2 linked regions of the Sporocytophaga myxococcoides DSM 11118 genome follow. The protein of the gene in region 1 binds, or shares a complex with, the protein of each later gene. Links are inferred from orthologs where the notes say so. Each region holds a gene or a part of one and is shown in the gene's direction. Other genes may lie near its edges. The genes, in order: uvrA and mfd.

The links.
Region 2: the proteins of uvrA (region 1) and mfd are in contact, whole or in part, in a crystal structure (PDB 4DFC), measured with the Escherichia coli proteins. The link is inferred for Sporocytophaga myxococcoides DSM 11118 from one-to-one orthologs.

What each region holds. Positions count from the first base shown.
Region 1 is NZ_KE384560.1:12,063-15,786, forward strand. The notes cover bases 86-3,487. They hold uvrA (excinuclease ABC subunit UvrA), read left to right. Parts: upstream 86-416; coding sequence 417-3,287; downstream 3,288-3,487. Other genes in these bases: K350_RS29475 (lytic transglycosylase domain-containing protein), read left to right, coding at 86-342; K350_RS29480 (NAD(P)/FAD-dependent oxidoreductase), read left to right, coding at 3,463-3,487. Also shown: more of K350_RS29475, read left to right, coding at 1-85; more of K350_RS29480, read left to right, coding at 3,488-3,724. UniProt on the Escherichia coli protein: The UvrABC repair system catalyzes the recognition and processing of DNA lesions. UvrA is an ATPase and a DNA-binding protein. A damage recognition complex composed of 2 UvrA and 2 UvrB subunits scans DNA for abnormalities.
Region 2 is NZ_AUFX01000012.1:27,648-31,843, forward strand. What follows is about bases 97-3,970. They hold mfd (transcription-repair coupling factor), read left to right. Parts: upstream 97-398; coding sequence 399-3,770; downstream 3,771-3,970. Other genes in these bases: K350_RS0115465 (carbonic anhydrase family protein), read left to right, coding at 3,919-3,970. Also shown: K350_RS0115455 (T9SS type A sorting domain-containing protein), read right to left, coding at 1-23; more of K350_RS0115465, read left to right, coding at 3,971-4,196. UniProt on the Escherichia coli protein: Couples transcription and DNA repair by recognizing RNA polymerase (RNAP) stalled at DNA lesions. Mediates ATP-dependent release of RNAP and its truncated transcript from the DNA, and recruitment of nucleotide excision repair machinery to the damaged site.

The sequences.
Region 1 (3,724 bases):
TACGGAATTACTGTTTTGCGCAAGCAGAGGCCAAAGATGAAGCTTGTGCGTGTTGATTCCACTATTACCAATCTTGACAAGTTTGCAAGATTACATAAAACCGATTTGGTAACACTAAAAGAATTCAACCCCTGGATTCTTGGTAATAAATTGACTGTCAGTAACAAAAAGATGAGTTTCGAGATAATCATTCCGTTAGAAGCTACCCGTATAGCTCTGAAACCGCAAATTGACAGCAACAAGATGCTTATTCCTGAAAAAGATGTTGACAAACTTAGCAATATCATGAATGGAGCATCCATCGGGGAGTTTGAACCCGACGCTTTTAAAAATTCCTACTAAGAGTATTCCTGTTATTGCTTTTTTCCTTTTAACTTGCATTTCGGGTAAGCGAACCTTCCCTTATAGAAATTGTTATGCCAGTGGAGCGAGTTAACGAAGTGAAAAAATCTAAAGAAACAACTTTTACAGATTCTACGGGATTTGAATACATCGAAGTTTTTGGTGCAAGAGAACATAATCTCAAAAATATAGATCTTGCCATTCCGAGAAATAAACTGGTAGTCATTACCGGTATAAGCGGAAGTGGTAAGTCAAGTCTTGCGTTCGACACCATTTACGCCGAAGGGCAGAGAAGATATATGGAGAGCTTCTCAACATATGCCAGATCTTTTATCGGTGATATGGAAAGGCCGGAAGTAGATAAAATTAATGGTCTTAGTCCGGTTATTTCTATTGAGCAAAAAACGACTTCCAAAAATCCAAGATCTACCGTTGGTACCGTTACTGAAATATATGATTTTATGCGTTTGCTTTATGCAAGAGCTTCAGATGCATTTTCATATGTTACAGGAAATAAAATGGTGCGGCAGTCTGAAGATCAGATCTTGCAGCATATTATAGATAATTTCGATGGTCAGAAGCTGAATATCCTTGCTCCTGTGGTAAAAGGAAGAAAAGGTCACTACAGGGAACTTTTTCAGGAAATCAGAAAGATGGGTTTTACCAAAGTAAGAGTAGATGGGGAACTGATGGAGCTGGTCCCAAAAATGCAGGTAGATCGTTATAAGATTCACGATATAGAAATTGTGATCGACAGGGTTCTGGTGAGAGACGAAGACAGATTCAGGATTTCTCAATCTGTTAAGACTGCCATGACGCATGGAAAAGGAATTATCATGCTTTTGCAGGAAACCAAAAATGCCCAGGCGAAATTTTATTCCAAATATCTGATGGATCCGGAGTCTGGGATCTCATATGATGAACCTGCTCCGAACATGTTTTCTTTCAACAGTCCATATGGCGCTTGCCCAGTTTGCAATGGATTAGGTCAGGTGGAAGAAATAACGGAAGATGCAGTGATACCTGATACTTCTCTTAGCATAAGCAGAGGTGCAATTGAACCACTTGGGGAATACCGTGATATATGGATCTTCAAACAGATTGAAGCCATCCTGAAAAAATATCAACTGAATGTAAGCACTCCGGTTTCAAAAATTCCCAGAGAAATACTGGATGTAATTTTATATGGAACCGAAGAAGCCGTTAGAATGAAGGCTTCATCCGGTAATGTTTACAACTTTAAGTTTGATGGAATCATCAACTTTATGAAGCAGCAGCAAGAGTATGGTTCTGAAAAGACCCAGGACTGGCTTAGCGATTATACCACAGTTAACGTTTGCCATGAATGTCATGGAGCAAGGCTGAAAAAGGAATCTCTTCATTTTAAAATCAACGGAAAGAATATCTCGGAGCTAGCCAGGATGGACATTTCCACTCTGGACACATGGTTTACCAACCTTGATAAAAAACTTACTTCAAGACAAAAGCAAATCGCAGCAGAGGTAGTTAAAGAAATCAAAAAGAGAATAGGTTTTCTTGTAGACGTAGGGTTGGATTATCTGATGTTGGACAGGCCCATGAGAACACTCTCTGGTGGTGAATCTCAAAGGATCAGACTTGCAACGCAGATAGGTACTCAACTTGTCGGTGTACTTTATATTCTTGACGAGCCTAGTATTGGTCTGCATCAGCGTGATAACGTAAAGCTGATAAGTGCTTTGAAAAATCTGAGAGATATCGGTAACTCTGTTCTTGTAGTAGAGCACGACAAGGATATGATGCTCGAGTGTGATTACATACTTGACATAGGTCCTGGAGCTGGACGTCATGGAGGAAATGTTGTAGCATCAGGAACTCCTGATGAATTCCTTAAGAAGGATAGCTTAACGGCCAAGTATTTAAAAGGTAAACTGAATATTGAAGTCCCTGCGAAAAGAAGGGATGGTTCTGGAGAATACCTGAAATTGCTAGGTGCAAAAGGGAATAACCTGAAGAATGTCAATCTTGAACTTCCGCTTGGTAAGATGATTTGTATAACAGGTGTATCAGGAAGCGGCAAATCTTCACTGATCCATGATACCTTGTTCCCGATTCTAAACAAGCATTTTTACAATTCAAGAAGAGAGCCTCTGAACTTTAAAAAAGTAGATGGACTTGAGCATCTTGACAAAGTAATTGAAGTAGATCAGTCACCTATAGGAAGAACTCCAAGGTCAAACCCTGCAACTTATACTGAAGTATTCACTGAAATACGAAATCTTTTCTCTCAGCTTCCTGAAGCTAAAATCAGAGGATATAAACCTGGTCGTTTTTCCTTCAATGTAAAGGGCGGTCGTTGTGAAACATGTGAAGGTGCAGGATTAAAGGTAATTGAGATGGACTTCCTTCCGGATGTTCATGTTTTCTGTGAAACCTGTAAGGGAAAAAGATATAACAGAGAAACACTTGAAGTCAGGTACAAAGGAAAATCTATTGCAGACGTACTTGAAATGACGGTTGAACAGGCAACGGAATTTTTCGAAAGCATTCCGAAAATTCATAGAAAAGTTCAGACCCTGTTTGAAGTTGGGCTCGGTTATATTACTCTTGGCCAGCATGCAACTACCTTATCTGGTGGAGAAGCGCAAAGAGTTAAACTGGCAACAGAGCTTTCAAAAAAAGATACAGGCAAAACTTTATATATTCTTGATGAGCCTACTACTGGTCTTCATTTTGAGGATATCAGACACTTGCTGGATGTGCTTAATAAACTTGCTGACAAAGGGAATACTGTCCTAATCATTGAGCACAACCTTGATGTAATAAAGGTTGCAGATTACATTATTGACCTTGGTCCTGAGGGTGGAGCCGGTGGTGGTGAAATCCTAGTACAGGGAACTCCTGAAGTCGTAGCCAAGGATAAACGAAGCTATACTGCGAAATTTTTAAAGGAAGAACTTAAATAGTTCTTCCTTCCTCTTTAAAATTTCTACTTTTTCTTATTGGATTATACGATAGTGGCTTTTGCTTAAAGGTTCTTTGCCATCATTTGTGTATACTGTTGCTTCCAACTGTTGCTGCCCATACCGGGAACAATAGCCATTTCCACACCGTTCTTCTTAAAGATAATGGCAATAAGATATGGACTTTATTCAACAGCCGGAGAAAGGTAAGGGTGATCCTTCTGAAAAAAGGATTCAGTTTATGAACATTCCAAATTCTACCAAACCAAGACTTGTAGTGATAGGAGGTGGATTTGGCGGGATTGAGCTTATAAAGGAACTAAAGTATTCAGGAAAGTTCCAGATTGTACTTCTTGACAGACATAATTATCACACCTTCCAGCCTTTATTATATCAAGTCGCTACAGCAGGACTTGAGCCGGATTCTATCGCGTCGCCAT
Region 2 (4,196 bases), on another replicon or contig:
ACAAATAGTAAAAGTCTCTTCATTGATGTATTTAATTTTTTTGAAACCTTGAATCAGTGTCGCCGTAAAAGACAGTGAGTATAATTTGTTTTCATATTCTTTATTTAATGTGTTTTTAAAGAGTTGTTGTTACACTTATGTTACCCTGTCCCGGGTAACATAGGGTGTGACAATAAGAAAACGTTTCCCCCACCGTATTGTACTTTCCTAAGAAATTTTATCGCCGACCTTTATTTTAGCCAAGTTTTATCTTAGCTATATCCTACAAATACCCTTTTGCGGCGGATTAGTAAACAGACTTTTTCAAACTTTTTTGCCTCTTTGATTATTATTTATCCTGAAAGAATTTTATACTGCCTCGCATTGTTTTTAACTTTGTAATTCACAACGAGAATAGTTTGAAAGTAAAAGATTTAATAAGGCTTTATCAGGAAGATCCACTGGTTCAGATTCTCCATGATAAGATAAAGTCTGACAGCAATTTACGTTTCCGCCTGAAAGGATTAAATGGCAGTATGGATGCAGTAGTATCAGCAGCTATTTGCAGTTTAAGCCCTGGAAATCATTTATTCATTCTTCAGGATAAGGAAGAGGCTTCCTTTTTTCAGAATGACCTTCAAGTGCTTCTGCAAGACTTTAGTGTACATTTTTTCCCTAACTCATATAAAAGACCCTATAAGTTCGAAGAAACTGAAAATGCTAATGTGCTCATGCGTGCAGAGGTACTTAGTGCGGTGAATAACAGGGGGGAAGATAATTTTTGCATAGTCAGCTATCCTGATGCACTTACTGAAAAAGTAATCAATAAGAAATCTCTCAAGAGCAATAGCTTTACTGCCAATGTCGGAGAGAAAGTAGATCTTCAGTTTGTTACAGAACTGCTCTCCACTTATGACTTTGAAAAAACGGATTTTGTGTACGAGGCTGGCCAATATTCCATCAGAGGAGGGATTGTCGATATATTCAGTTACTCTCATGACTATCCGTACAGAATTGAACTTTTCGGGGATGAGATCGAAAGTGTAAGGACCTTTGATCCCAATACACAGCTGTCTGTTGAGAATAAAAAAACGTTTTCTATTATCCCCAACGTGCAGACCAAATTACTCCAGGAGAAAAGGGAATCTTTGCTTGAGTTCCTTCCTGATGATACCTCTATCTGGGTTAAAGATGTTGAGTTGACGCTAGAGATTATAGAAAGATATTTTGACAGAGCAACACTCTCCTTTGAACAGATATTAAAGGAAACTGGCGGTTCTAAGTTAATTACCTCCCCTGCTCAGCTCTTTGAAAACCCGGAAGAATTTAAAAAGCTGTTTGAGGGGTACAAGATTCTTGAGTTTGGAACAAGGTATTATTATGATACTGAAAATCTCATTGAATTTTCGTCTAAGCCGCAGCCGCCGTTTAATAAAGAGTTTAACCTGCTTGCTGAAAATTTAAAGTCATATCAGGAAAAGGATTTCACGAATGTTATTGCTGCAGAGTCTTATCATCAGATCGAAAGGCTGACTACAATCTTTAATGAAGTCGATAGGTTTCTGAAATTTCAGACAATGAATGCTGCGCTCAGGCAGGGTTTTATTGATGAACAGTTAAAGCTTGTTTGCTATACCGATCATCAGATTTTTGAGAAATACCACAGGTACAAAACCAAAGAGAAATTTTCAAAGTCAAAAGCAATGACTTTGAAAGAGCTGAGGACTTTGCACCCCGGAGATTTTGTTGTTCACTCGGATTATGGTGTTGGCCGCTTTGCAGGACTCGAGAAAGTGGAAGTTGGCGGAAGGCAGCAGGAAGCAATAAGATTGGTATACAGAGATGACGATTTGCTTTATGTAAGTATACATGCGCTTCATAAAATTTCTAAGTACACTGGTAAAGAGGGAACTCCTCCTCCCATCAGTAAACTTGGCTCCGGAGAGTGGGATACTAAAAAGAAGCGTGTTAAGAAACAAGTAAAAGATATTGCCAAGGAGCTGATAAGCTTGTATGCTAAAAGAAAAGCAGCTCCAGGGTTTAAGTTTGACAGAGATACTTTCCTTCAGGCAGAACTTGAGTCTTCATTTATATATGAAGATACGCCGGATCAAGCTAAAGCCACAGCTGATGTAAAAGCTGATATGGAGCTTCCTCATCCTATGGATCGTCTCGTATGCGGAGATGTTGGGTTTGGTAAAACAGAGGTCGCTGTTAGAGCTGCTTTCAAGGCTGCCACAGATGGAAAGCAGGTTGCAGTACTTGTCCCAACTACTATCCTGGCGATGCAACATTACAAAACGTTCAGCGAAAGACTTAAAGGCTTCCCGGTTAATGTGGAATATGTAAACCGCTTTAAAACTGCTCAGCAGATAAAAGAGACTATTAAAAGAGTAGAAGAAGGAAAGACCAATATCCTTATAGGCACACATCGTCTTATCGGTAAGGATGTGAAGTTTAAAGATCTTGGATTGTTGATTATTGACGAAGAGCAGAAGTTTGGAGTGAAGGTTAAGGATAAACTTAAGGAATTTAAAGTCAATGTGGATACGTTGACTCTTACTGCCACGCCTATTCCGAGAACTCTGCATTTCTCATTGATGGGGGCCAGAGACCTGTCAATTATTGCTACACCACCTCCGAACAGGCAACCGGTTACTACAGAAATTCATGCATTCAATGATGTTGTTATACGTGATGCTGTGAGTCATGAGTTGAAGCGTGGTGGACAAGTGTTCTTTGTTCATAACAGAGTAAAAGACATTGAAGAGATGGCTGATAGGATCAAGCGGCTCGTTCCAGATGCAAAAATGGGCGTGGCTCATGGGCAAATGGAAGGCGATAAGCTCGAAAAGGTCATGCTGAAGTTTGTGGAGGCGGAATATGACGTGCTTGTTTCAACCAATATTATTGAATCAGGTCTGGATATTCCTAATGCTAATACCATTATAATCAATTCAGCACATATGTTTGGCCTATCTGATTTGCATCAGATGAGGGGCCGAGTAGGACGTTCCAATAAAAAAGCATTCTGTTATCTTCTTACTCCTCCTGTATCTACATTACCGGCTGATTCAAGAAAGAGATTAAGTGCTCTTGAAGAGTTCTCTGATCTTGGCGATGGTTTTAAGGTTGCAATGCGAGACCTGGATATTCGTGGAGCAGGGAACTTACTTGGTGCGGAACAAAGTGGGTTTATCTCTGATCTTGGATTTGATATGTATCATAAAATCCTTGATGAAGCGATACAAGAGCTTAAGGAAACTGAATTTGCAGAGCTGTTCAAGAAAGAGCTGGATGCAAAAGATTTAAATAAGTCTACCGATTGCCAGATTGAAACTGACCTTGCTGTGATTATACCAGAGACTTATGTTTCCAATATTTCTGAAAGATTAAGTCTTTATTCTACCCTTGACAATATTAAGACTGAAGAGGAGCTTGAAAAGTATAGGGCATCTATCGTAGATCGTTTTGGTCCGCTTCCGGATGAAGTTAAAGATCTTGTAGAAACGGTAAGGCTTAGATGGCTTGCAGAAGGTCTTGGTTTTGAAAAGCTCACAATCAAGAACGGAACAATGAAGGGGTATTTTGTTCAGAATAATGATGCATATTACAAGTCGGATATATTTGGCAAAATCCTTCTTTTTGCTCAGAAGAACCCTAAAAAGTGTAAACTGAAAGAAGTCAATAAAAAGCCGATGATTGTATTCGAAGATATTGACTTTATGCATCAGGCAATGGATACTCTTCAAAAAATAAATCCTGTTGTTGTGACAGAGGTGGTGAAGTAAGAGATCCTTCTCTTATTTCATCTGCTTATTTCATGAGTCTTTTTGAATATTTATTTTTATTGTCGAAAAAATACACATAGAGTTCCATTCATTTTAGTTAGTTTTGAATCTGTCTTTTTTCAGTTTAAAATATTGTATAGAGCGTATTATGGAAGCATTAAATCCCCTTATAGAAAAAGTATTAACTGCAGAAGAGCAGCAGAAGCTCACGCCTGATGAGGTGTTGAAGCAACTTAAAGAAGGTAATAAAAGATTCACTTCTGGCACCTTAACTTTGCGTGATCATTCTAAGCAAATCAGAGATGCTGTCAATGGGCAGTTTCCTAAGGCTATTGTTCTTTCATGCATAGACTCAAGAGTGCCGGTAGAAGATGTTTTTGATAAAGGAATCGGAGATCTATTTGTTGCACGTGTAGCAGGTAACAT